2 regions of the Micromonospora sp. CNZ285 genome follow, and region 2 is predicted to be linked to the other one. Evidence: riboswitches for the same ligand, from Rfam matches in the RefSeq annotation. Region 2 holds a riboswitch; the other holds the start of a gene.
The links. A riboswitch is a leader RNA that binds a small molecule or an ion and turns the genes downstream of it on or off. The one in region 2 is predicted to bind glycine.

Region 1: it holds a riboswitch for glycine, as region 2 does, so the genes downstream of both, gcvP (aminomethyl-transferring glycine dehydrogenase) here and gcvT (glycine cleavage system aminomethyltransferase GcvT) in region 2, are expected to answer to the same signal.

The regions. Positions count from the first base shown of each region.
Region 1 is NZ_SPQD01000001.1:1,737,079-1,752,126, forward strand. It holds gene CLT75_RS07955 (DUF5999 family protein) at 1-50, shown strand, start outside; gene gcvP (aminomethyl-transferring glycine dehydrogenase) at 145-2,967, opposite strand; glycine riboswitch at 3,042-3,132, opposite strand; gene CLT75_RS07965 (NAD-dependent protein deacetylase) at 3,190-4,032, opposite strand; gene CLT75_RS07970 (SDR family oxidoreductase) at 4,121-4,777, shown strand; gene CLT75_RS07975 (DivIVA domain-containing protein) at 4,828-5,508, opposite strand; gene CLT75_RS07980 (globin domain-containing protein) at 5,505-6,671, opposite strand; gene CLT75_RS07985 (group I truncated hemoglobin) at 6,674-7,063, opposite strand; gene CLT75_RS07990 (MerR family transcriptional regulator) at 7,498-8,091, opposite strand; gene CLT75_RS07995 (bifunctional nuclease family protein) at 8,306-8,770, opposite strand; gene ftsR (transcriptional regulator FtsR) at 8,982-9,674, opposite strand; gene odhI (oxoglutarate dehydrogenase inhibitor Odhl) at 9,725-10,177, opposite strand; gene gcvH (glycine cleavage system protein GcvH) at 10,394-10,774, opposite strand; gene CLT75_RS08015 (DUF881 domain-containing protein) at 10,829-11,761, opposite strand; gene CLT75_RS08020 (small basic family protein) at 11,772-12,104, opposite strand; gene CLT75_RS08025 (DUF881 domain-containing protein) at 12,101-13,075, opposite strand; gene clsA (CDP-alcohol phosphatidyltransferase family protein) at 13,072-13,710, opposite strand; gene CLT75_RS08035 (MarR family transcriptional regulator) at 14,017-14,487, opposite strand; gene CLT75_RS08040 (PP2C family protein-serine/threonine phosphatase) at 14,536-15,048, opposite strand, start outside.
Region 2 is NZ_SPQD01000001.1:2,711,420-2,726,467, reverse strand. It holds gene CLT75_RS12230 (response regulator transcription factor) at 1-457, opposite strand, end outside; gene CLT75_RS12225 (collagenase) at 847-3,312, shown strand; gene CLT75_RS12220 (LysR family transcriptional regulator) at 3,421-4,383, shown strand; glycine riboswitch at 4,489-4,578, shown strand; gene gcvT (glycine cleavage system aminomethyltransferase GcvT) at 4,717-5,844, shown strand; gene gcvH (glycine cleavage system protein GcvH) at 5,876-6,253, shown strand; gene glyA (serine hydroxymethyltransferase) at 6,260-7,528, shown strand; partial or broken gene CLT75_RS12200 (proline dehydrogenase family protein) at 7,621-8,548, shown strand; gene CLT75_RS12195 (L-serine ammonia-lyase) at 8,654-10,024, shown strand; gene CLT75_RS12190 (FAD-dependent oxidoreductase) at 10,064-11,449, opposite strand; gene CLT75_RS12185 ((2Fe-2S)-binding protein) at 11,446-11,700, opposite strand; gene CLT75_RS12180 (NAD(P)/FAD-dependent oxidoreductase) at 11,687-12,832, opposite strand; gene CLT75_RS12175 (aminopeptidase P family protein) at 12,829-14,244, opposite strand; gene CLT75_RS12170 (aldehyde dehydrogenase family protein) at 14,241-15,048, opposite strand, start outside.

The DNA of each region.
Region 1 (15,048 bases), 970 kb from region 2:
GCACCATCGCCCCGCACCGGGGTCCGGCCCGCCACGCCCTCGTCGCCTGAGCGATCACGCAGCGTCAGTGAGCGTACGTGCCGGTCATGACCGTCCGGCGCACCGGCCGGGGCGGCGAAAGCACACCGCCCCGGCGTCAGCCGCTCAGTCCTCGAACGCCTCCGGCGCAGGACACGAGCAGACCAGGTTCCGGTCGCCGTACGCGCCGTCGACGCGCCGCACCGGAGGCCAGTACCGGCCCGCCCGGTCCACACCCGCCGGGTAGGCGCCCACCGACCGCGGGTACGGGTGCGACCACTCGTCGGCCGACACCATCGCCGCGGTGTGCGGCGCGTTGGACAGCGGGTTGTCCCCCGCCGGCCACTCCCCCGAGCCGACCCTGTCGATCTCCGCCCGGATCGCGATCATCGCGTCGCAGAAGCGGTCCAGCTCGGCCAGGTCCTCGCTCTCGGTCGGCTCCACCATCAGCGTCCCGGCCACCGGGAACGACATCGTCGGCGCGTGGAAGCCGTAGTCGATCAGCCGCTTCGCCACGTCGTCGACGCTCACACCGGTCGCCTTGGTCAGCGGACGCAGGTCCAGGATGCACTCGTGCGCGACCAGGCCCTTGTTGCCGGCGTACAGCACCGGGAAGTGGTTGCGCAGCCGCGCCGCCACGTAGTTCGCCGCCAGCACCGCCACGCCGGTGGCGCGGGCCAGCCCGTCGGCGCCCATCATCCGCAGGTACGCCCACGGGATCGGCAGGATCCCCGCCGACCCGTGGTTCGCCGCCGAGATCGCCGGCCGCCCGTCGGCGCGCGCACCGAGGGGGTCACCGGGCAGGAACGGCGCCAGATGCGACCGCACCGCCACCGGCCCCACACCCGGGCCGCCGCCGCCGTGCGGGATGCAGAACGTCTTGTGCAGGTTCAGGTGCGACACGTCCGCCCCGAACCGGCCCGGCTTGGCGAACCCGACCAGCGCGTTGAGGTTCGCGCCGTCGACGTACACCTGCCCGCCGGCGTCGTGGACCTTCGCACACAACTGGGCGATGCCGGTCTCGTAGACGCCGTGCGTCGACGGGTACGTCACCATGATCGCGGCGAGCGCGTCCCGGTGCTTGTCGATCTTCGCGTCGAGGTCGACCAGGTCGACGTTGCCGTCGGCGTCGCAGCCGACCACCACCACCCGCATGCCGGCCATCACCGCCGACGCGGCGTTGGTGCCGTGCGCCGACGACGGGATCAGGCACACGTCACGGTGGCCCTCGCCGCGCTCCCGGTGGTAGCCGCGGATCGCCAGCAGCCCGGCCAGCTCACCCTGCGACCCGGCGTTGGGCTGCACGCTGACCGCGTCGTAGCCGGTCACCTCGGCCAGCCAGCCCTCCAGCTGGCCGATCAGCTCCCGGTACCCGGCGGTCTGCGCGTCCGGCGCGAACGGGTGCAGGTGCGCGAACTCCGGCCAGGTGATCGGCTCCATCTCGGTGGTGGCGTTGAGCTTCATCGTGCACGACCCCAGCGGGATCATGCCGCGGTCCAGCGCGTAGTCGAAGTCGGCCAGGCGGCGCAGGTAGCGCAGCATCGCCGTCTCCGAGTGGTGGCTGTGGAACACCGGGTGGGTGAGGAAGTCCGACGTGCGGGCCAGCCCGGCCGGCAGGGCCGCGTCGACGTCGCCGTCGAACCCGTCGACGCCGAACGCCGCCCACACCGCCTGAAGGTGCGCGGCCGTGGTGGTCTCGTCGCAGGACACGCCGACCCGGTCGGCGTCGACCAGCCGCAGGTTCACGTTGCGCTCGGCGGCGGCGGCCACCACCTCGGCGGCGCGGCCCGGCACGGTCGCGGTGACGGTGTCGAAGAACGCGACGTCCGCGACCCGCACGCCCCCGGCGCGCAGCCCGGCCGCGAGCCGCGCCGCCGCCTCGTGGGTACGCCGGGCGATGGCGCGCAGCCCGTCCGGGCCGTGGTAGACGGCGTACATGCCGGCCATCACCGCGAGGAGCACCTGGGCGGTGCAGATGTTGCTGGTCGCCTTCTCCCGGCGGATGTGCTGCTCACGGGTCTGCAACGCCAGCCGGTACGCCGGGTTGCCGTCGGCGTCGCGGGACACCCCGACCAGGCGGCCGGGCAGCATCCGCTCCAGGCCCGAACGCACCGCCAGGTAACCGGCGTGCGGCCCACCGAAGCCCATCGGTACGCCGAACCGCTGGGTGGTGCCCGCGGCGATGTCGGCGCCGATCTCACCCGGCGGGCGCAGCAGCGTCAACGCCAGCAGATCCGCCGCGACCGTCACCAGCGCGCCCACCCCGTGCGCCGCCTCGACCAGGGCGCGGTGGTCCCGGACCGCGCCGGACGCGCCCGGGTACTGCAGGTGCAGGCCGAAGAACTCCGCCGGCAGCTCGTCGCGCTCGACGTCGACCACGCGCACCTCGATGCCGAGCGGCTCGGCGCGACTGGCGATCACCGCGACGGTCTGCGGCAGCGCGTCGGCGTCGACCACGTACACCGGGCTCTTGCTCTTGGACGCGCGGCGGGCGAGCGTCATCGCCTCGGCCGCGGCGGTGCCCTCGTCGAGCATGGAGGCGTTCGCGACTGGTAGCGCAGTGAGGCCGGACACCATGCTTTGGAAGTTCAGCAGCGCCTCCAGCCGGCCCTGGCTGATCTCCGGCTGGTACGGCGTGTACGCGGTGTACCAGGCGGGGTTCTCCAGCACGTTGCGGCGGATCACCGCCGGGGTGTGCGTGCCGTGGTAGCCCAGGCCGATCATGGACACGGCGACGGTGTTGCGCGACGCGAGGGCGCGCAGCTCGGCGATGGCCTCCCGCTCGCTGGCCGGGGCGGGCAGGTCGAGGGTGCCGTGCCAGCGGATCACCTCGGGGATCGCGGCGTCCATCAGCTCGTCGACGGAGCCGTAACCGACGGTGTCCAGCATCCGGCGTTCGTCGTCGCGCCCGGGGCCGATGTGCCGGTCGGCGAACTGCTCTGCGGTCATGCGCTGCGCTCCTTGGGTGGGGCGAGGTCGACGGGTCGGCCTCCCCCTGAGTCGCGCTGACGCGCTCCACAGCGCCTGCCCACGTGGTCCTTTTGCCTGAGAGGTTCCGGGGAGAATCTGCCCCTTCGGCGCCGTCGGGTCGACGGTCTCTCCCACGTGGGTGGTACCGGCACCTCCCACGCTACCAGCGGGCGTGTTTCCGGCTCATGTCCCGGGGGTTGATCACACCGGCGCCGGAGCCGCCGCCACCCGGTCGGCCAGCGCGCACAGGGTGGCGCCCAGCGGGGCGTCGAGGCGCAGCGCCGCGTACCCGTCGCCGCGGGTGACGCCCTGGTTGACGATCGCCACCGGGATGCCGTGGCGGGCCGCCCGCAGCACGAACCGCCGGCCCGACATGACAGTCAACGACGACCCGAGCACCAGCAGCGCCCGGGCCCGCTCGACGAGCGCGAAACAGTCTGCCACCCGGGGCGCGGGGACCGTCTCGCCGAAGAACACCACGTCCGGTTTCAGCGTGCCGGTGCCGCAGAGCGCGCAGTCGACGGTGCGGAACCCGGTCACCGCCTCGTCGGGCAGGTCCACGTCCCCGTCGGGGTTGACGCGCGCCACCCGGGCGTCGAAGCCCGGGTTCGCCTCGGACAGGCGCCGGTGCAGCTCGTCGCGGCCGGTGGCGTTGCCGCAGTCCAGGCACGTCACCTCGTCGAGGCGGCCGTGCAGTTCGATCACGCCGGTGGCGCCGGCGGCGGTGTGCAGCCCGTCGACGTTCTGCGTGATGATCCCGCCGAGCAGCCCGGCGTCCTGCAGCCGCGCCACCGCCCGGTGCCCGTCGTTGGGCGCCGCCCGGGCGATGGTCTGCCAGCCCAGGTGGCTGCGCGCCCAGTACCGCCGCCGGGCCAGCGGGTCGCGGGTGAACTCCTGGTACGTCATCGGGGTGTGCCGCCGCGCCACGCCGCTGGGCCCCCGGTAGTCCGGGATGCCCGACTCGGTGGACAGGCCCGCGCCGCTGAGCACCACCACGTCCCCGCCGGCCACCAGCCGCGCCAGTTCCTCGAACGCCTCACTCACCCGTCCATCGTCCCTCGCCGGCCCCGCACCTCCCACCCGCTCACCCGGTCGCCCGGCGGGGCCGCCGGGTCCGGGCTAGGTTGAGCCCATGCGCGTCGTCATCGCCGGAGGGCACGGAAAGATCGCCAAACTGCTGGAGCGGGAACTGGCCGGACGCGGAGACACCGCGCTCGGGCTGATCCGCAACCCCGACCACGCCGCCGCGCTGCGCGCCGCCGGCGCCGAACCGGTCATGTGCGACCTGGAACACACCGACGCCGACACCCTCGCCGCCCACCTGGCCGGCGCAGACGCTGTCGTGTTCGCCGCCGGCGCCGGACCCGGCAGCGGCGCCAGCCGCAAGGACACCGTCGACCGCGGCGCCGCCGTGCTGCTCGCCGACGCCGCCACCCGCGCCGGCGTACGCCGCTACCTGCTGGTCTCCTCCATGGGCGTGGACGCCGCGCCGGCCGAGGGCACCGACGACGTGTGGGCGGCGTACCTGCGGGCCAAGAAGGCCGCCGAGGACGACGTCACCGCGCGGGACCTCGACGTGACGGTGCTGCGGCCCGGCCGCCTCACCGACGACGAACCCGGCGGCCGGATCACCCTGGCCCGGCACGTCGAACCCGGCGCGATCAGCCGCGCCGACGTGGCCCGGGTGCTGCTCGCCCTGCTGTACGCCCCGGCCACCGCCGGGCACACCCTGGAACTCGTCGGCGGGGACACCCCCATCGCCGACGCGGTCGCCGCCGTCGCCGCCTGACACCCGGCGGCGCGTCCCGGCCCGCGATCACGCGCGGGCCGGGACACCGCTCAACGCTGGTGCCGCGACAACGCCGGCTGCGGCGCGGCCCCGCCGCCCTGCGGCAACTCCCGGGCGATGCGCTCCATCGTGCGCGACAACTGCTCACTGCCGTCGTCGAGGTGCCGGGCCGCCGCCTGCATGTGCGAGATCATCATCTCGCCGAAGATCCGCAACGCCTCCCGCGTCGCCACCGAGTCGTCGAAGCCGCTCCCGGCCGCGCTGCGGTACTCCGTCACCGCCCGCTCGGCCTCCCGCTTCGCCTCCTCCGCCGCCGCCCGCATGTAACTCTCGTACTGGGTACGGGCGTACTCGGCGACCCGGCGCGCGTAGTCGTGGGCCTGCGCGATGATCTGCTCGGCCTCCCGCTGCGCCGCCGACAACAGGTTGACCTCCTTCGCCGCCGGCGCCACCGCCGCCTCCGTGCTCGGGATCACCCCGTGCCGGTGCAGCTCCAGATGGTCGTTGAGCCGCTCGTTCTCCGCCCGCAGGTTCGCCACCTGCGCCGCCAGCAGATCCAGCTCGTCGGCCACCTGCAACCGGAACCGGTCCACATCGGTCTGGTCGTAGCCGCGGCGGGTGAACGCCGCCGACCCGAACTCCCACCGCCGCACCCGGTCCGAGGTCAACCGCACCTGCACCGGACCGGACACCTGCTGCGCGTCGTAACTGCTGATCGGACCCGCGCTCACCGGTTCACCTCCGACTCGTCAGCCCTCGTCATCGTCCGCCACGCCGGGCCGTACCAGTGCTTGCCGTAACCCTCGTGATGCACCTGACCCGGCTGCAGCCCGGCGCCGGTCAACGCCGCCACCGAATGACCCACCATCTCGTCCGAGCCGCACACGTACACGTGCCGCGACCGCCAGTCCCCGTCGGCCAGCACCCGGTCGGCGATACGCACCGACTCGCCCGGCCGGGCCGGATCCGCACCGGCCACGTACGACACCCGCAGCCACGGATGCGTCGCCGCCAGCTTGTCGATCGCCTCGCTGTCGTAGAACTCCGTCCGCGACCGGGCACCCACATACAGGTCCACCCGGCGGCCCGCACCCTCCGCCGCGACCTGCTCCACCAGCGCCTTCACCGGCGCCCAGCCGGTCCCACCGGCCAGCAGCAGCAGATCCGACGACCCGGCCTGCCACAACGTCAACCGGTCACCCACCGGCGACGCCAGGTGGATCTGGTCACCGGCCGCGCACCCGTACACCAGACGCGACGACACCACACCACCCGGCGCGGCCCGCACGTGCAACTCCACCGTGCCGTCCGGACGCGGCGCGTTCGCCGGCGAGTAGTACCGCCACGACCGCACCGCCGGATGCGACACCCCGATCGACTGGCCCGGCGCGAACGGCAACAGATACTGCGGGCGTACCGTCAGCACCGCCACGTCGAACGTGCGCTGCTCGTGCGTCAGCACCTCCGCCACCCACCACGGCGGCGACTGCGCCTCCGCGGCCTGCGCGCCCTCCGTCATCACCTGCGCGACCAGCCCGTACGCCGCGGCCCAGTCGGCGGCCAGCTCCTCGGTCCACGCGTCGCCGCAGAAGTGCCGCAACGTCGCCAGCAGCGCCTCACCGACCGCCGGGTAGTGCTCGGCGCGCACCGCGAACTTCCGGTGATCCGCGCCGAGGTCCCGCAGGAACCCGACCAGCCGGTCCACCTGGTCCACGTGGGACACCACATGCCCCAGCGCGGCCACCAGACGGTCCCGCTGCCCGGCCATGTTCGTGGGGAACATCTGCCGGGTCTCCGGATGCGCCAGGAACAGCGTCGAATAGAAGTAGAGCGGCACCTGGTCGCCGTGCGCGGCGACCAGGGACCAGCTCTGCTTGAGCCGTGCGACGTCCACGCTCAGGCGTCCCCCGCCGACACGACCTGCCCCCGCACCTGCCCGAGCACGACCTGCACGTCGGCGATCACGTCCGCCGGCACACCCAGCTCCACCAGCGTCGCGGTCAGGTGCTCACCGACCTTCGCGTAGTGCTCACCGGTGATGTTCAGCGGCTGGTGCGCCTCGTCCAGCCCACGGCCCGCGTACTCGTTGGGGCCGCCGAGCACCACCGCCAGCATGAGCGCCAGGTGCCGCCGCTGCTCCACCATGTCCACGTCGGCGAAGTAGCCGGCCAGATCCGGATCGGCCAGCACCTTGTCGTAGAACAGCTCCACCGCGGCCTTCACCGCAGCCGCGCCGCCGATGCGCTCGTAGTGGGAGATCGGGGTCGTCTCGCTCGTCACCGTCATGCTCGGTCCTTCCGCCAGGGGTCCGCGGGCAGCGCCGCGGCAGGGGCTCGCCGTCCGGCGCGGAGTCACACAGCGTTCCACGGTGACGTCGACACGCCGACGACCGGAACGGACCATAGCGCGCCCGCCGGGACACTTCACGACCACCCTGTGCCGATCCCGAGAACTGTCAATCACGGACAGTGAACGACGCTGCGGCAATCGGTGGACGCACCGCAACCCACCGGACACGATACGTCAACGTGGACGACGTACCGTCCTTTTCGGACATCCCGCGCGCACGTGCCGTGACCTGCGGCGACTCACACCCGGCCCGGCCCGCGCCGTCAACCCGCCCCGGCCTGCGGGAAAGGACCACACCCCGTCACCAAAACACGAATCGCGCCACACCCTTTCGGGCGCGGCGCGATCCCGTCAACGAGACGCGACGCAGGTCACCCGGCCCGGCGCCGCGCCCGACGCGCCGCCAGCTCGTCACCCACCGACTCCGAGTCCGACTCCGGCTCCACCGCCGGCACGGCCGACTCCTGCCCACCCACCGGCTCCGCCGGCAGATGCGACAACGAACCCTGGATCTCCTTGAACGCGCCACCGATCGCGATGCCGAACACGCCCTGGCCACCCTGCAACAGGTCGACCACCTCCTCCGGCGACCGGCACTCGTACACAGTCGTCCCGTCGGAGATCAACGTGATGCCCGCCAGATCGTCCACCCCACGCGACCGCAACGCCTCGATCGCCTTACGGATGTTCTGCAACGACACCCCGGCATCCAGCAGCCGCTTCACGACCTTCAACACCACCAGGTCGCGGAACGAGTACAACCGCGACGTCCCCGACCCCGACGCGTCACGCACACTCGGCACCACCAGCGCCGTACGCGCCCAGTAGTCGAGCTGCCGGTAACTGATCCCCACCGCCGAACACGCGGTCACACCCCGGTAGCCGACCTCGCCGTCACCGGCCGGATCGGGCCCCACACCCGCCTGCTGTTCCACACCCGGACCAGGATCCCGCGGCTCGTGCATCGGACCAACCTCCCCGCGCCCGTGGCGGTGCCGCGTCGATTCCCCGTACGCGCACCACTCGACACGGCAACCCTAACGCCGCCCCCCGGACTTCACCCGCAGGAGACACCGCGACACGCCGCGCCACCACCCGGCAACAACCACACACGGCGGCCGGCCGCCACCCACCGTGACAACCACCGCCGCGCCGACCCCGGCCACCCGGCCGGGAAACTCAACCCGCGAAGTCCTCCGGACGCACCTGCTCCAGGAACTCCCGGAACTTCTCGACCTCGTCCTCCTGCTCGTCCGGGATCACGATCCCCGCCTCGCTGAGGACCTGCTCCGCACAACGAATCGGAGCACCCACCCGCAACGCCAACGCGATGGAGTCACTCGGCCGCGCCGACACCCGCACACCGTCACCGAGCAGCAGATCCGCGTAGAACACGTTCTCCTTCAACTCGGTGATCTCCACCGCCCGCAACGGCGCCTGCAACGCCGTCAGCACATCCCGCAGAAGATCGTGCGTCAACGGCCGGGCCGGCTTGACCCCCTGCTGCTCGTAAGCGATCGCCGTCGCCTCGACCGCGCCGATCCAGATCGGCAGATAGCGGTCCCCCTCGACCTCCCGCAGCAGGACGATCGGCTGGTTGCTGGGCAACTCCACCCGAACTCCGACCACGCTCAGCTCGCGCACCGCCGCCTCCGTGTCGTCGTCACCTTGCACCGCGCCCTTCCCTGCACGGTACACGGACCAGGACACGGGAGTCCCACGCGCTACGTGCACCACGCCTCGCCGGACGGGCATACCCCGGCAAGCCTACGACACGCTCCGCGGACCAGATCTTTCCGCGCCCACAGACGACGAAGGGCCGGGCGCACACCGCACCCGGCCCCTCGCACCGACCTCACCGGCCCAACGTCGACCGCAGCCCCACCCGCACCAACGCCGCGTGCAACCGCTGCGACAACGCCACCAGCTCCCGCGCCGTCTCCGCCGCCCGAGCCCGCGCCGCCGGATCGCTCTGCCGCGCCAACGGCGCCACCAACTGCGCGAACAACCCGACCTCACGATCCGCCGCCGACCGGTACGCCCGCAGATGCCGAGGCTCCAGCCCGTACGCCGCCAGACCCGCCACCGCACTCGCGATGATCAACGCGTCCGCGTCGTACCACCCCGGCGGATCCGACACCAGCACACCCAGCCGCTCCAACTCCGCGAGCGTCGACTCCTCCACACCACTACGAGCGATCAGACCCGCCCGGTCCAGCCGCACCTCCGACGACTCCACCGGCTCCCGGCCCGGAACCTCACCACCCGGACCCACAGCCACCAGATTCGGCCGCCCCCGCCCCGGCGACGGACCAGACCCGTCCCACTGGGCCAACTGCTCCCGGATCACCCGCAACGGCAGGTACTGATCCCGCTGCGCGGTCAACACGAACCGCAACCGCGCCACATCGTCCCAGCCGTACTTCCGATAACCCGCCGGCGTCCGCTGCGGCTCCACCAGGCCCTCGGCCTCCAGAAACCGCAACTTCGAGATCGTGACGTCCGGAAACTCCGGCCGCAACTGCGCCAGCACCTCGCCGATACTCATCAGCGCAGGCGCCCGCGCCGCCCCGGACGGCGTCGAAGCCGCAGGCTCGTTCACCCCCGGCCGGCCTCCTCCTCCGGGCGCGGACCGGCGATGAACACCACCCGGAACTTGCCGATCTGCACCTCGTCACCGTTGCTCAACGTCGCCGCCTCGACCCGCTCACGATTCACGTACGTGCCGTTCAGGCTGCCCACATCCCGCACCGTGAACGTCCCACCGTCCCGGTGGAACTCCGCGTGCCGCCGCGACACCGTCACGTCGTCCAGGAAGATGTCACTGTCCGGGTGCCGGCCACTCGTCGTCACATCGTGGTCCAACAGGAACCGGGCACCCGCATTCGGACCCCGGCGAACCACCAGCAACGCCATACCCGGCGGCAACGAACCGGACATCCGGCTCGGCACCACATCGGTGTCCGGGCCCTCCAGCACTTCGTCGAGCGAGCCGAGATTGAGCGTCGAAGTGACGTCGAGCGGGGGGAACTCGTCGTCTGGGCGCGTCATGGGACCACCTCACGGATCTGTTCGGTCGGCGTCAGGGAATGGCGGGTCTGGCCGCCGGGCAACACCACACCCGGCGGCTGGCTCCCCGTGCCCGGGAAGGCGCATTCCGCAACGCTCAAACTATTGGTTCTCGGTCGACTGGGCGAGCCTAGCCAGCGCCGAAATGCAGGGCAACCGGACGCGCGGAACCTCGCCGCCGCCCGGAACAGCACGAACTCAGCTCTCGGTGAGCTCGCGGTACGCATCGGCGGTCAGCAGACCCTCGACCGCCGCCGGATCGTCCGGAGTGATCTCCACCAACCACCCCGCACCGTACGGATCCGTGTTGATCACCTCAGGGGTGTCGGCCAACGCCTCGTTGCGCGCCGTCACCGTGCCACTCAGCGGCGCGTAGATCTCCGACACGCTCTTCGTCGACTCGATCTCGCCCAGCGACTCACCAGCCGCCACCACCGCACCGGCGTCCGGCAGCTGCACGAACACGATGTCACCCAGGGCGTCCTGCGCGAAGTGCGTGATACCGACGCGGACGACACCACCGTCACCACCGACCACCCACTCGTGCTCGGCGGTGTACCGCAGATCCTCAGGAATCACCAACTGCGTCCTTCGTCATCGGTGCACCGGAGAAACCGGCGCGGCCGCGACCGGTCACGAAACCGGCCGGGCGTGGTCCAGCTTGATCGGCGCGTGCAGCTGCGAAACCTCCACAACCTCACGATCCTCGGAGGTCACGTTACCGCCGCCCTCCCGCACCGATGCGACCACCCCGCCGGGAATGTTCAACGCCGTACGCATCGTCGCCGGATCACCGATCACCATGATCGTGAACGGACCCGTCAACCGCCGCCCGTCCACCACCAGCGCACCGTCCGGCCCGTCCACGAAATACGTCGACGCGATGATCCGCGCCGCCGTACCGTCCGCGCCCTGGATCTGCATCGCCTCCGCGCCCGCACCCCGCAGCTCCTGCACCGCGTCCAGGATCCCCGACGACGACACCGCCTTCGCCGGCCCCGAGAACCGCACCTCAAGACCCGGACCCACCGCCGGCAACGTCCCCGCCAGAATGCCCAGCTCGTCCGCCCGCCGCGTCGCCTCCTCCAGCGCCGCCTGCCGGCCCTGCTCACCCGACCGCAGCTGCCGCTGGCTCTCCTCCAGCAACTCGATCTCCTGACGCAGCCGCCGCTCCCGCGAATCCAGATCCGACGAGATCCGCACCAGGTCCTCCTCCCGCGTCGCCGCGAGCGTCGGATCCGTCGACGTCGTCTTGAACTGCACCACCAGCGTGAAACCCAGCAACGCCAGCAACACCGCGATCATCGCGCCCGCCGACGAGAACCGCCGCGCCACCGACGGCGCACCCGCCGCCGCACCCGGCTCCGGCTCGGACTCCGGCACCGCCTCCCGCTCCGCGGGCTCCACCGCCTCGTCCGGCACCGGCTCCGCCGGCGCCAACGGGCTCAACTCGTCCGGATCGGGCGCGTCCGGGCGCGGATCCGGCTCACCCGCCGGACCCGACGGCCGCGCCGGCTCCCCAGGCCGCGGCCACCCCGTACCCGTCTCCCTGTGTTCCTCGCTCATCGCCACAAACCTACGCCCGGAACAGGTGCCGGCGGATCGCCGCCACGTTTCCGAAGATGCGCACCCCGAGCACGACCACCACACCCGTGGACAACTGACCGCCCACGCCCAACTGGTCACCCAGGTACACGATCAGACCCGCCACCAGCACGTTCGAGATGAACGACACCACGAACTGCTTGTCGTCGAAGATCCGGTCCAGCTTCGCCCGCACCCCGCCGAACACCGCGTCCAACGCGGCCACCACAGCGATCGGCAGATACGGCTGCAACGCCGCCGGCACCGTGGGGTCCAGATACACCCCGAGCACCACACCGGCGAGCAACGCCAGCACCGCGATCATCGGCCACCTCCCGAAGGGCTGGAAGAACCACCCGGGCCGGACGACCCGGGACTCGACGAACCGGCGGCACCCGAACCCGACGGGCGCGCACCCGCACTCGCGCTCGGACCCGGGGTCGCCGGAGGCTCGGCGTAGCGTAGCCGCGGCTGCGGCGCCGCCGGCAGGGTGAGGTCACCGACCCGCTTCACCCCGAACGACAGACCCGTCTTCCGCGCCACCTCACGCATCAACGCCGCCGCCCGGCTCTCGTCGAACCGGTCCCGCATCGACCGCGGCCCGATCGCCTGCACCTCGTACGGACCCGTCACCGGCCGGTAGTCCACCAGGATCGCCTCACCCGCCGACCGGATCGTCGACGTCGCCGTCAACCGCTGGCCGTTCACCGCCACCGCCTCGGCACCCGCCGCCCACAACGCGTTGGCGACCTTCTGCAGATCCGAATACAGCACCCGCGACGGACCCGCGTCCCCGTTCGTCACACCGTCCTGGTCCGCCGCCGCGTCGGCCAGCCGCACCACCACGCCGTCCCCGCGCACCCGGGCCAGGCCGGTACCCGCCTCCAGCGTGCGCAACCGGGACGCCTGCGAACCGCTCAACGTCGCGTCCCGCTGCCGGCTGACATCCTCGCGCAACTGCTCGGCGCGCTCGGTCAACCGGTCCGTCTCCGCCTCGCGTCCCTTGATCTCCGCGACCAGCCCCGCCCGCGCCGTCGCGCGGCTCGGCTCCTCCGCCATCGTCTCCCGGTACGCCACCGCGAACAGGAACCCGATCAGCGCCAGCACCAGCAGGCTCACCGGCCGGCCGAGCACCTCCCGCACCCGCGACATCGAGCCCGTCGCCCGGCGCGCCGCCGCGTCCCCGTACCCCGGGTCCAGCGGATTGCGGAACAGCTCGGTCAGGAAGTCCGGCGCGTACACCCGGTTCGAGGGGTCGCGCTCGTTCTGCCCGTCCCGCGGCGGCGAGGTGGTCATGCCGGCGCCTCCGTACGCCGGGCCCGCATGGCCCGCACGAGACGGCTCGCCTGCACCACGTACATCGCGCCGGCGACCCAGTAGAGGACCAGGCCCCACCAGGCCAGCCCCCAGCCGATCGCGCCGGCCGCGGTGCCGGCGTCCGGCACGGCGTCGGCCAGCAGCAGGATCGGGAACGCCGCGAGCAGCAGGAACGTCGCGGTCTTGCCGACGTAGTGCACCGGCGGCGGGCCGTAGCCGTAGCGGCGCAGCACCCCGAGGGACACCAGCAGCAGCAGTTCCCGGGCCAGCAGCGCCCCGGTGAACTGCCAGGGCACCACCTCGCGGGCGGTGAAGGCGAGCAGCGTGGCGAGGATGTAGAGGCGGTCGGCGAGCGGGTCGAGCAGCTCACCGAGCCGGCTCACCTGGCCCAGGCGGCGGGCGATCCAGCCGTCCACCCAGTCGCTGGTGCCGCCCACGGCGAGCACCGCGATGGCGGCGACGTCGGCCCGGACCACGAGGAACAGGTAGAGGAAGATCGGCACGCCGACGAGCCGGACGAAGCTGATCAGGTTGGGCAGCGTGAGGACGCGGTCTCCCGCGACCATGGCGGTCCCGGAATCCGGTTGCTCCGCTGGAGCCGGCCGACGCGACACCGAACCCTCCCTTCGCAGCACGGTCCGGCAGCCGGATGAACGGCCGCTGGAGGGACGTGCGCGTTGCCGGCCGGTCAGACGCCGGCGCCCTCTGTGATCCCGGGCTGGGACCTCCCCGACGCGGCCCGTCCTCGTGGTGATCACGGGCCGCCCAGTTGCGCTGCCACTATATCGGGCTCGCCCTTCTCCCCCGGACGCCCGCTGCGTCGTTGCTCAGTGGTGTCACGGTGTCGACCGTCACAACCGCTAAGGCATCCTAGGACACTAGTCGAGCGGTGGGGGCAGGGCGGACAGCGGCGCGAGCGGTCAGGCGGTGCGGGCAGTCGAGTCCGAGCCGGCCTGCGGGGCGGTGGTCGTCGCGGCCTGGCTGAACGCCACCAGCGCCAGCAGCAGCTCGTGCTGCACCCGGTTGGGCATCCGGTCGAGTACGGCCTGCACCGCCCGGTGCCGTCGCTCCTGGAGGTCGCGCAGCAGCGTCTCGGCGGCAGCGGTCGGGATCAGCCGCACCTCCCGCCGGTCGCGCGGGTCGGCCACCCGGCGCAGCAGGCCGACCGCCTCCAGGCGATCGCAGAGCCGGCTCGCCGACGACGGGACCACGTCCAGCAGCTCGGCCAGCCGGTTCACGTTGGTGTCCGGATGCGACACGATCAGCGACAGCACCCGCAACTGGGTGGGCGAGACGCTGACGGTGTGCCGGGAGGTCGCGGAGTCGAGCACACCGATGAGCGCCTCCGCAGCCGACTCGATGGCCGCGGCAAGATTCGGAGGTCGCTCCACTCGCTGTCCCCTGCGATCGTCCCGCTCGTGTTCGCTCCGCCGGCCCGCTCACTGCCCCGTCACGTCGTCGGACCGGCTGGAGCCGCGCCAGTCCAGGCAGACGACGACCGCGTCGTCACGGAGATCCGCGTCGGCATGGTACGCATGCAGTTCGCGCATCACCGTACCAACTGCCTCGGTCGCCGGCTGCAGCCGAGTCGACCGCATCGCGCGCGCCATCGCCCGGACACCGTACGGCTCCTGCTCGTCGGGCTCCGCCGCGTACACGCCGTCGCTGACGACGAAGAGGCGATCGCCCGGCTCCAGAGTGAACTCCTGCACGTCGTAGCGGGTCTCGGCGAACATGCCCAGCGGCAGTTGCTGCTCCAGCGCGATCGGTGTGACGCGTCCGCCGCGCAGCCGCAGCAGTTGCGGCGACCCGGCGTCCACCGCGCGCATCACGCCCCGCCGGCTGTCCAGCTCCAGCAGCAGCGTGGCCACGTGCCGGCTCCCCCGGTGCTGGTAGTAGATGGTGTCCGAGGCCAGCTCCGCCTGCTCCACCAGACTGCCGCCGGAACGTCT
Region 2 (15,048 bases):
GTCGTCCGTCCACTGAGACGCTGCGACCTGCCACATCGATGCGAAGAGCGCCGACCTCGGACGGCGCCGGAGGCGGTGCCGGCGGAACCCGGCGCAGCAGAGCGCGGACGGAGGCGTCAACCACCGCGGGTGGACACGGCTTCGGCAGGAATCCGTCTGCGCCGGCGCGCAGCATGCGGACGACGTCATCGTCGATACTCCTGATGCTGTGTGCCAGAACCGGGCGGCGGGACGCGACACACAGCAGGCGCATCAGCAGCAGCCCGTCCACCGCCGGCACGACCGGGTCTACGATCACGACATCCGGCCTCCGGTGGGTGTGGCAGGTCAGGTCGGACAGCGTCCGCCCGCTCTCATGGAGGGCGATCTCGGTGACCAGATGACCGAAGCGCGTCAACTGATCGCCGAGTAGCCGCCGATAGCGGTGGTCTTCGTCGATGAGCAAGATGGTCGCCATGGTTGCCGTCCGGTGTCTGAATCGTGGACACCTGGACGATCGCACGACCGGACCGCCCGCTTTCATGTCATCTGTCCATCACGTCGCCTGATCGATCCGACGACCCTCGACGCATCGCTCACAGGTTCCGGTTAGGCCCAGGCGGGCCACCCTGACCACCCGCTGTGGACTCGTTGTGGCCGCCGGAGCCGCCTGGCTAGCGTCCACCCCCCAAGCATCCATCGAAGTGCGTCAGCGCCTTTGCTGGATCACACCCTCGCCCACGAGGAGAGAGCATGTCTGGACACCCATTGCGGCGAAGACTAGGTCAGCTGTTCGGCGCGCTCACCGCGCTGACGCTCGCCTGCGGCATCATCGCGCCGCCGGCCGCCGCGAACACGGCGCGGCCCGTGCCACCCGGGCAGCAGGCCAGAAAGACCGATGCGGCACCGCCGGCAGCGGGCGATGCGACTGTTCGGGGCAAGGGCCGGGTAGACCATGTGAGCGAGCAGGCGCTCCCCGTACACAAGCGCCCGCCGCAGCCGGCCGCGAAGGACGCCGCCCGCGTCGACTACGACCGCCCCGCAACCGCGAAGCGACGCGCTCGGCCGTCGGACGCCGGGTCTCGCGCTGCCGCTGCCGCCTGCAGCCCCGCAGACTTCACCGGCCGAACGGGATCGGCGCTGGTCAGCCAGATCAAGGGATCCACTGTCGACTGCATCAACAGCCTGTTCAGCCTCTCCGGCAGCGATGCCTACAACGCCTTCCGCGAGGCGCAGATGGCAAGCGTCGCGTACGCCGTGCGGGACGGCTCGCCCGGCTACCCGGGTAACCCCTCCACCGGCATGCCCCAGCTCGTTCTCTACCTGCGGGCCGGCTACTACGTGCAGTGGTACGACACGAGCGTCGGAACGTACGGGCCGGCACTGCAGACCGCGATCCGCTCAGCGCTCGACGCCTTCTTCGCGAACGCACGCGCCTGGGACGTGACCGACGCCAACGGTGAAACCCTGGCGGAGGCGGTGACGCTCATCGACAGCGCACAGGAGAACGCCCGATACCTGTTCGTGGTGAACCGGCTCCTGACCGGCTTCAACTCGTCGTACACCTCGTCCTGGTACATGCTCAACGCGGTCAACAACGTCTACACGGTGCTGTTCCGAGGCCACCAGGTGCCCGCGTTCGTCTCCGCCGTGCAGGGCGACCGCACCGTGCTCGACAACCTGTACAACTTCGCCAACACCCACGCCGGTCTCCTCGGCACCGACAACGGCTACCTCACGTCGAACGCGGGCCGGGAACTCGGACGATTCCTGCAGCACGCCCCGCTCAAGCCCATCGCGCGGCCGATGGCGTCGGCGCTTCTCTCGCGAAGCAACATGACCGGCCCGACCGCGCCGCTCTGGGTCGGCGTCGCCGAGATGACCCAGGCATACGACGTCGCCAACTGCTCCTACTACACCACCTGCAACCTCTCCGCCCAGCTGACCAGCTCTGTCCTGACGATCAACTACACATGCAGCCCATCGATCAAGATCGTCGCGCAGGACATGACCTCGGCTGAACTGAGCCAGTCCTGCACCAGCATGAAGGGCCAGGACGCCTACTTCCACAGCCTGGTCGGGGACAGCGGGCCGGTGGCAGGCGATGTCAACACCGACATCGAGGTTGTCGTCTTCAACTCGAGCACCGACTACCAGACCTACGCGGGCGCTATCTACGGCATCGATACGAACAACGGTGGTATGTACCTGGAGGGCAACCCGTCGGACCCCAGCAACCAGGCAAGGTTCATCGCCTACGAAGCCGAGTGGGTCCGGCCGGCCTTCCAGATCTGGAACCTCAACCACGAGTACACCCACTACCTCGATGGCCGGTTCAACATGTACGGCGACTTCAGCGCCAACATCACCACACCTACCATCTGGTGGATCGAAGGCTTCGCCGAGTACGTCTCCTACTCCTACCGGAACGTCACCTACACCAGCGCCCAGAACCAGGCGGGCAACCACACCTATGCGCTGCGCACGCTGTTCGACACCACCTACAACAACGACCAGACGCGCATCTACAACTGGGGCTACCTGGCCGTGCGGTACATGATGCAGTCCCATCGGCCGGACATGACGACAGTGCTCGGATACTACCGATCGGGGGCATTCAACGCCGCCCGCACGTACCTCACCAGCACCATCGGCTCGCGCTACGACGCCGACTTCGACGCCTGGCTGACGCGCTGCGCGGCAGGGGATTGCGGCGGGGGCACCACGCCGCCCCCGACCAACCAGCCGCCGTCCGCCTCGTTCACCGTGGCGACCAGTGGGCTCACCGCCACCTTCACCGACCGGTCCACGGACGCCGACGGCAGCATCGCCTCACGGCAGTGGGCCTTCGGGGACGGGAGCACCTCGTCGACCGTCAACCCCAGCAAGACCTACGCTGCGGCCGGCACCTACACCGTCTCGCTGACGGTCACCGACAACCAGGGAGCGACCGCGAGATCGTCCCAGACCATCTCGGTCACGACGGGCGGCGGCACCACCATGCCGGAATGCGGCGGCACTGACACGCGTACCCTCGACCGCAACTGCCAGCGCAGCGGACGCTCCGCGACCGCGGGCAACTACGACTACCTGTACATCTACCTGCCCGCCGGCGTCAGCACCCTCACCATTGCCGCGGCCGGCGGCACAGGCAACTGCGATCTCTACTACAGTCCGTCGAGCTGGGCCACCACCAGCAACGCCACCCGCTCCTCCGCCGGGGCCGGCAACACCGAGTCGCTGGCCATCCCCAGCCCGGCCGCCGGGTACCACTACATCAGCCTCTACGGGAAGACCGCCTGCTCCGGCGCCACGGTGAGCACGCGCTACTGAACCCCATGTGATGGGTATGAGCGCGCCGCCCGGCGGGAGTCGCCGGGCGGCGCGCCCGCCTGGCCTGTGGCCACCGCGCCGCCTGCGGTCGCGTGCATAATCTCGGTCATGGGCATCGATGTGCGCCACCTGCGGGCGATCAGTGCCATCGCCGAGGCCGGAAGCGTGACCGGCGCCGCCGCCCGCCTGGGTCTGTCGCAGCCCGCGCTGACGGCCCAGGTGCATCGGATCGAGAAGACGGTCGGTGGGCCGCTGTTCGTCCGAAGCCGTACCGGTATGCAACCGACCGAACTCGGCAAGCAGGTGCTCCAGCGCGCCCGCGTCGTGCTGGCCGAGGTCGACGCGCTCGTCGAGGACTTCGGCGACCGGCACCCCAATCCGGGCCTGCTCCGACTCGGCACCGTCCACATCGCCTGCGCGGGCAGTATCGTACGTCATGTCGCGGAAGCGTTCCCGGATCCGGAGATCGCGCTGCAGATCGAGCCGTCCTCGCGCCTGTTGGTGGAGGCACTCACCCGGGGCCAGTTGGATGCCGCGTTGCTGGGCATCCTTGAGGGCTTCGAGATGCCGATCGGTCCCACGCTCACCAGCCGGCCACTGATCCCCCGTTACCCGATCTTCGTCGCCATGTCCGCCTCCCACCCGCAGTCCCACCACGAGCAGGTGCGGCTGGCCGACCTGAGAAACGAATCGTGGGTGTGCCCGCCGGGGCCGGACGACGGCTCACTTGCCTCGCTGCGACGGGCCTGCCGCGCTGCAGGTTTCGAGCCGAAGATCCGGTACGAAGCGCCGAGTGGCGCCGCGCACCCACTGGTGGCCGCCGGAGACGGTGTCCGGCTGGTCGACCCGACCTGGGCCCCGGCCGCCGGGACTCGGGTGCTGCCGCTGCGCGGGGAGCCGCAGTTGCTGGCCAGGCTGATGGTCGTCTGGCGGCGCGATGCGCTGACCTCTGCACAGAGCAGCACCCTGTTCCAGGCCATCACCCGGGCCTACCTGGATCACGTCAACGACAACGCTGCCTTCGCCCGATGGTGGCGGGCCAATCCCCACGCCCATCCCGCAGCGTCGTAGCGATCCGACGGCGATATATAGGCATCAGCTATGGGCAGGATGATGTTGACGCGGTATGTGCCGTCATCTAACCTGCGAATGGCCCACAACTACATAGACACCATTCGAACCTGCACGGGAGAGACTCCGTTCATTCGGAGCGCCGAAGGAGCAAACTCCCAAGAAACTCTCAGGCCCCATTACCGTGCAGGCGAGGTGACTCTGGAAAGCAGACGACCGTCGTCTCACCCACGGTGCAAGCCGCTGACGCAGCGGTGAAGCTCTCAGGTCAATGACAGAGCGGGAGGCAACCGACCGTTCGACGCCGCGTGCGTCGGGACGAGGAGCGCCCCCGTGCACCAGGATCCTGCGGCTCTGCTCCGCTCACCTCTGCATGCATCGCACATAGGACACGGAGCTCGGTTCACCGACTTCAGCGGCTGGCGGATGCCCCTTCGCTACGGAAGTGAGCTCGCTGAGCACCGCGCCGTACGCGAACAGGCCGGCCTCTTCGATCTCAGCCACATGGGTCAGCTCGAGGTGTCGGGGCCGGAGGCCCCGGCAGCACTGGACTACGCTCTGGTCGGGCACCTGTCCGCCGTACCGATCGGCGGCGCGCGCTACACCATGCTCTGCGACGCCGCCGGCGGGGTGCTGGACGACCTCGTTGCCTATCGCCTCGCATCGCACCGGTACCTGCTGGTCGTCAACGCCATCAACACACGCGTCGTACATGAGGCCATCAGGACCCGTTGTGCGGACTACGCGGCCTGGGCCGCCGACCGCACGAACGAGCGGGCGATCATCGCGGTGCAGGGGCCGCGCGCCGCCCCCATCGTGGAAGCCCTGACCGGTACGGGACTCACCCGGCTCCGCTACTACACCGTAGCGCTACTGGACATCGACGGTCGGCCAGCCGTCGTGGCTCGTGCCGGCTACACCGGCGAAGACGGCTTCGAACTGCTCGTACACGCCGAAGACGCGGTCCGCACGTGGGAAGCAGCGCTTGTGGCCGGTCGGCGTCACGGCTTGACGCCCACGGGGCTGGCGTGCCGCGACACCCTCCGCATCGAGGCTGGGATGCCGTTGTACGGCGCAGAGATCGGCCGTGACGTCACCCCGTTCGATGCCGGGCTGGGGCGGGTGGTGTCCTTCGTCAAACCAGGCGACTTCGTCGGACGAGCCGCGCTGGCCGAGGCCCACAAGAGCGGCGTCACCCGTCGGCTCGTCGGCCTCGTCGCGTCCGGGCAGAGAATTCCCCGAGCGGGCCAGCAGGTGGTGACGCTGACCGACGACGGCCATGGTGCTGATCCGGTCGGCCTCATCACAAGCGGCGCCCCGTCACCCACATTCAAACGACCGATCGCGATGGCCGGCATCCGTGCCGGCACCGGCGACAGCATCCGGCTGGCCGTGCAGATCCGGGGGACCACCGAGCCCGTCGAGATCGTCCCTCTTCCGTTCTACCGTCGTCCGCGGTGATCGCGGCCATTCCTTGCGAGGGTTCAGCGTCATGAACGTACCGGAACACCTGAAGTACAGCCTCAACCACGAGTGGGTCAACGACTCGGTTCAGCCGGCCGAAGTAGGCATCACCGCTTTCGCCGCCGAAGCGCTCGGTGATGTCATCTATGTGCAACTGCCCGAGCCGGGGAGCCACCTGACTGCCGGTGACGTGTGTGGAGAGGTCGAGTCCACGAAGTCGGTCGCGGAGCTGTACCTCCCGGTCAGCGGAGAGGTCGTCGCCGTCAACGAGGCGGTCATCGCCGATCCGGGCCTGATCGGCGTCGATCCGTACGGCAAAGGCTGGCTTCTGCGGGTCCGGTTGGCGCAGGTGCCTTCCCTGATGTCGCCGGACGAGTACCGCGCCTTCTCCAACGAGTCGCGGTAGGCCCCGATGGCAGCCTTCGACGATGATCTGGCCGACCTCGACCCCGTCGTCGCCGAGGCGATCGGCCGGGAGCTACGCCGCCAACACGAGACCTTGGGCATGATCGCCTCCGAGAATCTCGCGCCCCGAGCCGTGCTTCAGGCGCAGGGATCGGCCCTCACCAACAAGTACGCGGAGGGCTACCCGGGGCGGCGCTACTACAGCGGATGCGAGCATGTCGACGACATCGAGTGCCTGGCGATCGACCGGGCCAAGCGGCTGTTCGGTGCCACGTACGCGAACGTGCAGCCGCATTCCGGATCGCAGGCGAACGCCGCCGTGATGGCTGCTCTGCTCCAGCCGGGTGACACCATCCTCGGGCTCGACCTCGCTCACGGCGGTCATCTGACCCATGGCATGCGCATCAACTACTCGGGGCGGCTGTACCGGGCCGTGAGCTATCGCGTAGGCGCCGAAAACCACCTGATCGACATGGACGAGGTCGAAGAGCTGGCGCGCGAGCATCGGCCGAAGCTGCTCATCGCCGGCTGGTCGGCCTACCCTCGGACGCTCGATTTCGCCCGGTTCCGGCGGATCGCCGATCAGGTGGATGCATACCTGCTCGTGGACATGGCACATTTCGCCGGGTTGGTCGCGGCCGGTCTGCATCCCAACCCGGTGCCTCACGCCCATGTCGTCACCCTGACCACGCACAAGACCCTCGGCGGCCCCCGGGGCGGCACCATCCTCAGCGCGTACACCGATCTCGCGCGGAGGCTGGACTCTGCGGTCTTCCCGGGCCAGCAAGGCGGTCCGCTGGCGCATGTCGTGGCCGCGAAGGCGGTGGCCTTTCGGATCGCCGGAGAACCGCAGTTCCAGGATCAGCAGCGGCGTGCCCTGACCGGCGCGAAGATCGTTGCCGATCGTCTCGGCGCCGCCGAGGTCGCGAAGGCCGGCATCCGGGTGGTCAGCGGAGGCACCGACGTGCACCTGGTGCTGGTCGACCTGAGTCACGCGGATCTCGATGGCGCGCAGGCGGAGCGGCTGCTGCAAGGCGTCGGCATCACCGTCAACCGTAATGCCGTGCCGTTCGACCCCCGCCCGCCGATGGTGACCTCCGGGCTACGGATCGGCACCTCCGGTCTCGCCACCCGAGGATTCTCCGAAGCGGAGTTCATGGAGGTGGCCGACATCATCGCCGGTGCTCTGACTGGCAAGGAGGCTGACACGTCGCTACGCACGCGGGTGGCTCGCCTCGTCGATCGGTACCCCCTCCATCCCGGCCACACCTCCTGACCGTACGGGGAACCCGAGCTTCCGCGGGTGCTAGATCACTTCGTCACGCTCTGCTTCCTGAGGGCGACAACAGCCCCGAGAAAGGACCCCAATTGCCGAACAAGCTGTTGCTGATGGCGGCCGGCAGTCACCGACTCCGGAGAATCGTGGCCGGATCCCCCCTGACCCGGGGCGTGGTGCAACGATTCGTTGCCGGCGAGGTCAACGACGAGGCGATCGCAGTGGCGCGGCGCATCGTCGATTCCGGGATGCGGGTGACGATCGACCATCTCGGCGAAGGAACGACGACAGTCGAGCAGGCTGCCGCTGTACGCGACGCGTATCTCAGCCTGCTCTCCGCGACGCGGATGCCCGGTATGGCCGAGGTGTCGGTGAAACTGTCGGCGCTCGGTAGCGCGCTGCCCCACAACGGTCGCCGACACGCCTATCGGCTGACACGCGACATCTGTGCCGCTGCGGCTGCCGCCGACGCCACGGTGACCCTCGACATGGAGGATCACACCACGGTTGACCTGACGCTGGCCGTACTGGACGAACTGCGTACCGAATTTCCCTGGGTGGGCGTGGCGCTGCAGGCGTGCCTGCACCGTACCCCGGCGGACTGCCAGCGCCTCGCGTACGCAGGGAGCCGGGTGCGCCTGGTCAAGGGGAGCCTACGCGGAGCCGGCGTCGGTGGCCTTTACGCGACGGCGTCAGATCGACGAGGCATTCGACAGGTGCCTGCGGATCCTGATGCAGGGCCAGGGCTATCCCATGGTGGCGACCCACGACCCCCGCCTGATCGACAGCGCCATCGGACTCGCCCGCGCCGGTGGCCGGAGCACCACCGACTTCGAGGTCCAGATGCTGTACGGCATCCGCGCGAACGAGCAGACGCGGCTTGCGGGGGAGGGGTACCGCGTACGGGTTTATCTGCCGTATGGACAGGACTGGTACGCGTATTTCACCCGCAGGCTTGCCGAGAAGCCCGCGAACCTGCTCCTCCTGGCTCGATCCTTCAAGCCGGGCGCCGCCGACTGAGCGCGACGCGGAGCTTCCGGCATCGTTCGCCGCGGACCAGGCAGCCATGGGCGGTCACGCGGAACCGAAGACCGTCGTCCGTGGCGATGACAGGAGCATTGCGCCATGATCAGTGTTTTCGATCTTTTCAGCGTCGGTATCGGGCCGTCCAGCTCGCACACCGTCGGGCCGATGCGGGCCGCTCGTACGTTCGTGGCGGGCCTGAAGGCCGACGGGCAGCTCGCTGACGTGGCGCGCGTACGGGCGGAGCTGTTCGGCTCGCTCGGGGCGACCGGGCACGGGCACGGCAGTGACCGGGCGGTGCTGCTGGGGCTGGAGGGCGAGGTCCCGGAGACTGTCGACACCGACTCGGTCGGGCCGCGCGTGGAGCGGATCCGCACCCAGCGGCGGCTCGACCTGTTCGGCAGTCAGGGGATCGACTTCGACCCGGACACGGATCTGGTGCTGCACCGGCGGCGCTCGCTGCCGTACCACCCGAACGGGATGACGTTCGCGGCGTACGACGCGGCCGGGAACGAGGTGCGGACGCGCACGTACTACTCGGTCGGCGGCGGGTTCGTGGTGGACGAGGCGGCCGCCGGGGCGGACCGGATCAAGGCGGACACGACCCGGGTACGGCACCCGTTCCTCACCGGCGCGGAACTGCTCACTGTCACCTCGGAGACCGGCCTGTCGATCAGTGAGGTGATGCTCGCCAACGAGCTGGCCTGGCGCAGCGAGGCGGACGTGCGGGCGGGGCTGCTGGAGATCTGGCGGGTGATGCGCGAGTGCGTGGAGAACGGCTGCACCCGTGACGGCGTACTCCCGGGTGGGTTGAAGGTCCGGCGGCGCGCGGCGGAGATGCGGCGCGGCCTGGAGGCGGAGACCGGTAGCCAGGATCCGTTGCGCGCGATGGACTGGGTGACGTTGTTCGCGCTGGCGGTCAACGAGGAGAACGCGGCCGGCGGGCGGGTGGTCACCGCGCCGACGAACGGTGCCGCCGGGATCATCCCGGCCGTGTTGCACTACTACACCCGGTTCGTGCCGGGTGCCTCCGAGGAGGGCGTGGTCCGGTTCCTGCTCGCGGCGGGCGCGATCGGTGTGTTGTTCAAGGAGAACGCGTCGATCTCCGGGGCCGAGGTGGGCTGTCAGGGTGAGGTGGGTTCGGCGTGCTCGATGGCGGCGGCCGGGCTCGCCGAGGCGCTGGGCGGTACGCCGGAGCAGGTGGAGAACGCCGCCGAGATCGGTATGGAGCACAATCTGGGGCTGACCTGCGATCCGGTGGGTGGCCTGGTGCAGATTCCGTGCATCGAGCGCAACGCGGTGGCGAGCATCAAGGCGATCACCGCGGCCCGGCTGGCGTTGCGCGGCGACGGGGTGCACCACGTGTCGCTGGACAAGGTCATCAAGACCATGCGGGAGACCGGCGCGGACATGAAGGTCAAGTACAAGGAGACCGCGCGGGGCGGGCTCGCCGTCAACGTCATCGAATGCTGAGGGCACCTCCGCGCCGGCCGTGATTCGTCGTGCGCGAGATCAGTCGTCGCCGGCGAGGTCGGCAAGCATGATCGGCTGCATCAGCGTACGAGACGCATGTCCCTGAAGATCCACCGAACTCACCGGCCGGGCCGATTCTCGGGCGGTGAGGCATGCTGTGGCGTAACCACATGTTCGCCCCTGGCACCAGCCCATGCCGGCGCGGGTCAACAGCTTCGTGCCCCGGGCATCGCCCGCGGACAGTTCACGCACCGCCTGCCGAACAGCGCCTGCCGACACCTCCTCGCACCGGCAGACGAGCGTCTGGTCGTCACACAGGTCGGGCCAGAACGCCGGCACGGGATGAACCGCATGCAGAGCGGCCGCGAAACGACGCAGCCGACGCCGGATCCGCAGCAGCCTACTGCGCTCACCCGCACGCAGTGACCTCGCACGACCGAGAGACCGGGCGACCGCGTCCCCGGCGAGGTGCCCCTCCACGAGCGCCAGCTTCGCCCCGCCGACGCCGGTCACCTCGCCCGCTGCATACACGCCCGGTACCGAGGTCGCTTGATCAGGCCCGATCCTCACCACGAGACTGCCGTCGCGGTCCATGAATGTCTCGCATCCCAGGGCGACAGCCACCTCCACCTGCGGGGTGAAACCGAAGCCGACGGCGAGACCGTCGCAGCCGACGTGTCTCTCGCTGCCGGGCACCACCGAGCCCAGCGGGCTGATCGCCGCCACCGTCACCCCGGCGAGCTGATCGTCGCCGTGCGCGGCCACCACAGCCGTACGCCGCCGATACGGCACCCGGCGACGCAGCATCCGCCACCCGTACCGGCCTGCCTCGGTCAACTTGCTCGCTGCGCCGAGAACCGCACCGACGTGCCGTGCATACCGGACAGGGTCGTTCGCCTCGTACACGCCGACCACCGTGGCGCCGGCGTCGGCCAAGCCGGTCGCGACCGGCAACAGAAACGGTCCGGTACCCCCGACGACGACGCGGCGCGCGAACACCACCCCTTGACCCTTCAGCAGGGCCTGAGCTCCACCGGCGGTGACCACCCCCGGCAGATCCCAACCTGGGAAAGGGACAACCCGGTCATGCGCTCCGGTGGCGATGACGAGTCGCCGGCCGTACACGACCGTGGAGTGCGTGTGGACGGCGAACTGCGGACCGACGTCGTCGGGGCGAGACTCGACGAACCACACTGCCGCGTCCGGATGGTGATCGAGCTGGTCGAACCGTGCGCGCAGACCGGCGAACACCGCCCAGTCCGTGTGGCCGTGGGCGTCCGCACCGGGTCGGTGCCGCCAGTACTGTCCGCCGGGACGCGGCCCGGCATCCAGGACGGCCACCCGGCAGCCGGCATCGGCCGCCGTGACCGCCGCGCCCAGACCGGCCGGTCCTGCACCGATCACCACCAGGTCGTACGTGCTCATGTTCCCTCCCGCCGCTCGTCCTGAGGTTCGATCACGTCACCGCTGCGGGCGACCACCAGACAGGCCCGCTGCGACGGCACACCGTTGACCGTGACGAGACAGTCGAAGCACACGCCGATGCCGCAGAAGACCCCCCGGGGGCGCCCTTCGACGCGTGTGCTCCGCCAGGATCGGATCCCGGCGGCCAGAAGGGCCGCGGCGACGCTCTGCCGCCCGTCGTGAGGGATCCGGCGGCCGTCAAAGGTGAACATGGTGACGCTCCGGTGCGAACGGTCGTAGATCCACGTGCGGCCGGCGGTCGGTCAGCAGTGCGGCGATGGCGTGCCCGGTCGCCGGGGCGAGGCCGATACCGGCGCCCTCGTGGCCGGTGGCATGGTAGAGCCCTGGCACGTTCTTGTCCGCGCCGATGATCGGCAGGTGGTCCGGACTGTACGGCCGGAAACCCCGGTAGGCGCGGATCGCGGAGACGCCGGCCAGGATCGGGAACAGACGTATCGCAGCCGCTGCGAGCCCTCGCAGTGCCGGCAGAGACATCGCCGGGTCGAAGCCGACATGCTCCCGGCTGGACCCGATCAGGATCGTGCCGGCGCGAGTCCCCTCCACCACCGGGGAGATCTCCAGCCCAGCGGTGCTGCGCTCGACGTTCGCAACGTAACCGGCGGCGTAGACCTTGTGCCGCACGAGCTCTGGCAGCGGCTGGGTGACCAGGACGAAGCCACGTCGAGGCAGGATCGGCAGCTCGACGCCCGCCAACGCGGCGACTCTGCCAGCCCATACGCCGGCGGCGTTCACCACCCTGGTCGTTGACAGCAGGCCATGATCAGTCCGCACAGCTCGGATCCCCCCGGTGCCGTCCCGGAGCAGGCCGACGACGCAGGTGCCGGTCAGTACCGTTGCCCGGGCCGCACGGAGCAGGTGCGCGGCGGCGAGCATTGGCTGGACCTGCATGTCCTGGGGATAGTGCACCGCACCGACGAGATGGGGGGACAGGTGCGGCTCGTAGCCGGGCAACTCGTGCGAGGCGACGGCGTGCGCCTCGACGCCCGCAGCACGCTGACGGTCCGCGAACGCCGACAGTGTGTCGTGCTCTGACGCCGAGGCCACCACCAGTCCGCCCTTACGTTCCAGTTCGATCTGCGCATCGCCCATGGTCTCGCCCAGTTCGCGCCACAGGGCGACGGAATGAAGCGCCAGGCTGAGTTCCGGGCCGGGTGATTTGTCGGACAGGAGGATGTTGCCTTCGCCGGCCCCGGTGGTGCCGGACGCGACGCCGGCCCGGTCCACCACTGTCACCGTCAGGCCGGCCCGTGCGGCGTAGTAGGCGCAGGCGGCACCGGTCATCCCGGCGCCTATCACCACCACGTCCGCGCCGGCGTCGATCACGACGCCACCCGGTGCATCCACGCCTCGATCTCGTCGGGGCGTCGAGGTAGCCCGGAGGAGAGGACTCGACAGCCGTTGTCGGTGACGAGGACGTCCTCCTCGATCCGAATCCCGATTCCGCGCAGCTCAGCCGGAACCAACTCGTCGTCAGGCTGGAAGTAGAGGCCGGGCTCGACAGTGAGCACCTGGCCGGCGGCCAGCCGTCCGTGCAGGTAGCTGTCAGCGCGGGCAGCCGCGCAGTCGTGGACGTCCAGACCGAGCATGTGGCCTGACCCGCACAGCGTCCACCGCCGGTAGAGCCCGGACTTCTCGGTCAAGGCGCGTTCCGGCGGCACGGGCAGCACGCCCAGGTCGGCGAGGCCGTACGCCAGCACGGTCATCGCCGCCCGATGGAACGCACGCCAGTCGGCGCCCGGCTTGAGGCAGTCCAGAGCTGCGTCGTTCGCCTTCAGGCACAACTCGTAGAGATCGCGTTGCAGCGGACCGAACCGGCCGGACACCGGTAGAACACGAGTGATGTCTGCCGTGTAGAGCGACCTCGTCTCGGCGCCGGCGTCGAGCAGCAGCAGGTCCCCGTCGCGGACCGCGCCGTCGTTGTCGATCCAGTGCAAGGTGGCGGCGTGCGCACCGGCGGCCACGATCGAGTGGTATCCGACGTCGTTGCCCTCCAGGCGGGCCCGCTGCCAGAACACCCCCTCCAGGTAACGCTCGGACGTACGCTTCGCCATCGGCAAGGCACGCACCATGTCCTCGAAACCGCGGGTGGTGATGGCTACCGCCTCTTCCAGCTGGCCGATCTCCCAGTCGTCCTTGACCAGCCGCATCTCATCCAGTACCGCGGCGAATTCCAGGTCGCCCGGTCCCGCGGCGTCGGCCGTCAGGCCATCCACGTGCACGTCGACTCCACGCAGCACGCGGGTCGGAACGCCCCGTCCGGACAGGACCGACTCCAGCTCGGCCAGATGACGGGTCGTCACGGCCAGCCGCCGACGGCTCTCTCCCAATGTGGGCCGGCGTCCGGCCCACAGTTCCCCATACATCCGGTCACGGAAGAACTCGGGCGTGCTCCGGTCGGATCGAGGGCGAAGAAAGAGCACCTCCTCACCGTCCGGCTCGATGACCAGGACCCCGTCTGAGGACTGGTCGCCGGTCAGCCAGACATAGGCAGAATGCGGGCGGAACCGATAGTGCTGGTCGTTCGAACGCCTCTTGAAGCTTCCGGCCGGGACGACGAGCCGTTCCCCGGAGAAACGGCCGTGCAGCTGTCTCCGGCGTGCCGCCGCCCAGCCGGCGACCTCGTCGACCTGTGTGACGTGCCGCTCGCTGTCCGCCCACCCGGAGAGCATGAACTCCTCCAGCGCGGGGCTGACCGGCAGATCGTGACTACCGGTGTGCAGGTCGACCCGTTTCATGCGGCCTCCTCGGCGGGGCTGGGTGGGGGAGTGCAGAGGGTGATGGTGCGTAACGAGGTGTAGAAGTCCAGTGCGGCTGTGCCCTGTTCTCGAGGGCCCTGGCTGGACGCCTTCTCACCGCCGAACGGCGCGTGGAAATCGACTCCGGTAGTGGGCGTGTTGACCCGGATGAGGCCGGTGTCGATGGCCCGGACCACCTCGAACAACCGGCCGATGTCGCGGCCGTGGACGGACGTCACCAGCCCGTACCGAACGTGGTTGACCAGAGCGGCCGCGGCGGCCAGGTCCGGCACGGTGAAGATGCTGGCCAGCGGGCCGAACGTCTCCTCGCACGCGACCGGATGGCCGGGGTCGACCGAATCGAGCAGCACCGGCGCCACATAGAGGCCGTCAGCCGGGGACGCGAGACGAGTGAGAACCCGGCCTCCTGCCGCGCGGGCTGCCGCGACGCCGTCGAGAACCCGGCGGCGCGCGGCGTCGGTGATGACGGGACCGACTGCGACGCCGGCATCGGCCGGGTCGCCGACGCGTAGCCCCGCCACCGCGGCCACCAGGGCTTCGGTGAGCGCGGTGGCATCGCCCACCACGATGATTCGCCGGGTCGCGGTGCACTTCTGGCCCGCATATCCCATGGCGGCACCTGCCAGCATCGTGGCAGTGGTGGCAGGGTCGGCGTCCGGCAGCACGACCGCGGCGTTCTGTCCGCCCATCTCCGCCTGAACCGGCAGCCCGGCGCGAACGGCGGCGGCGGCGACACCCCTGCCGACCGTCGCGGAGCCGGTGAAGGACACGACGTCAGCCGCT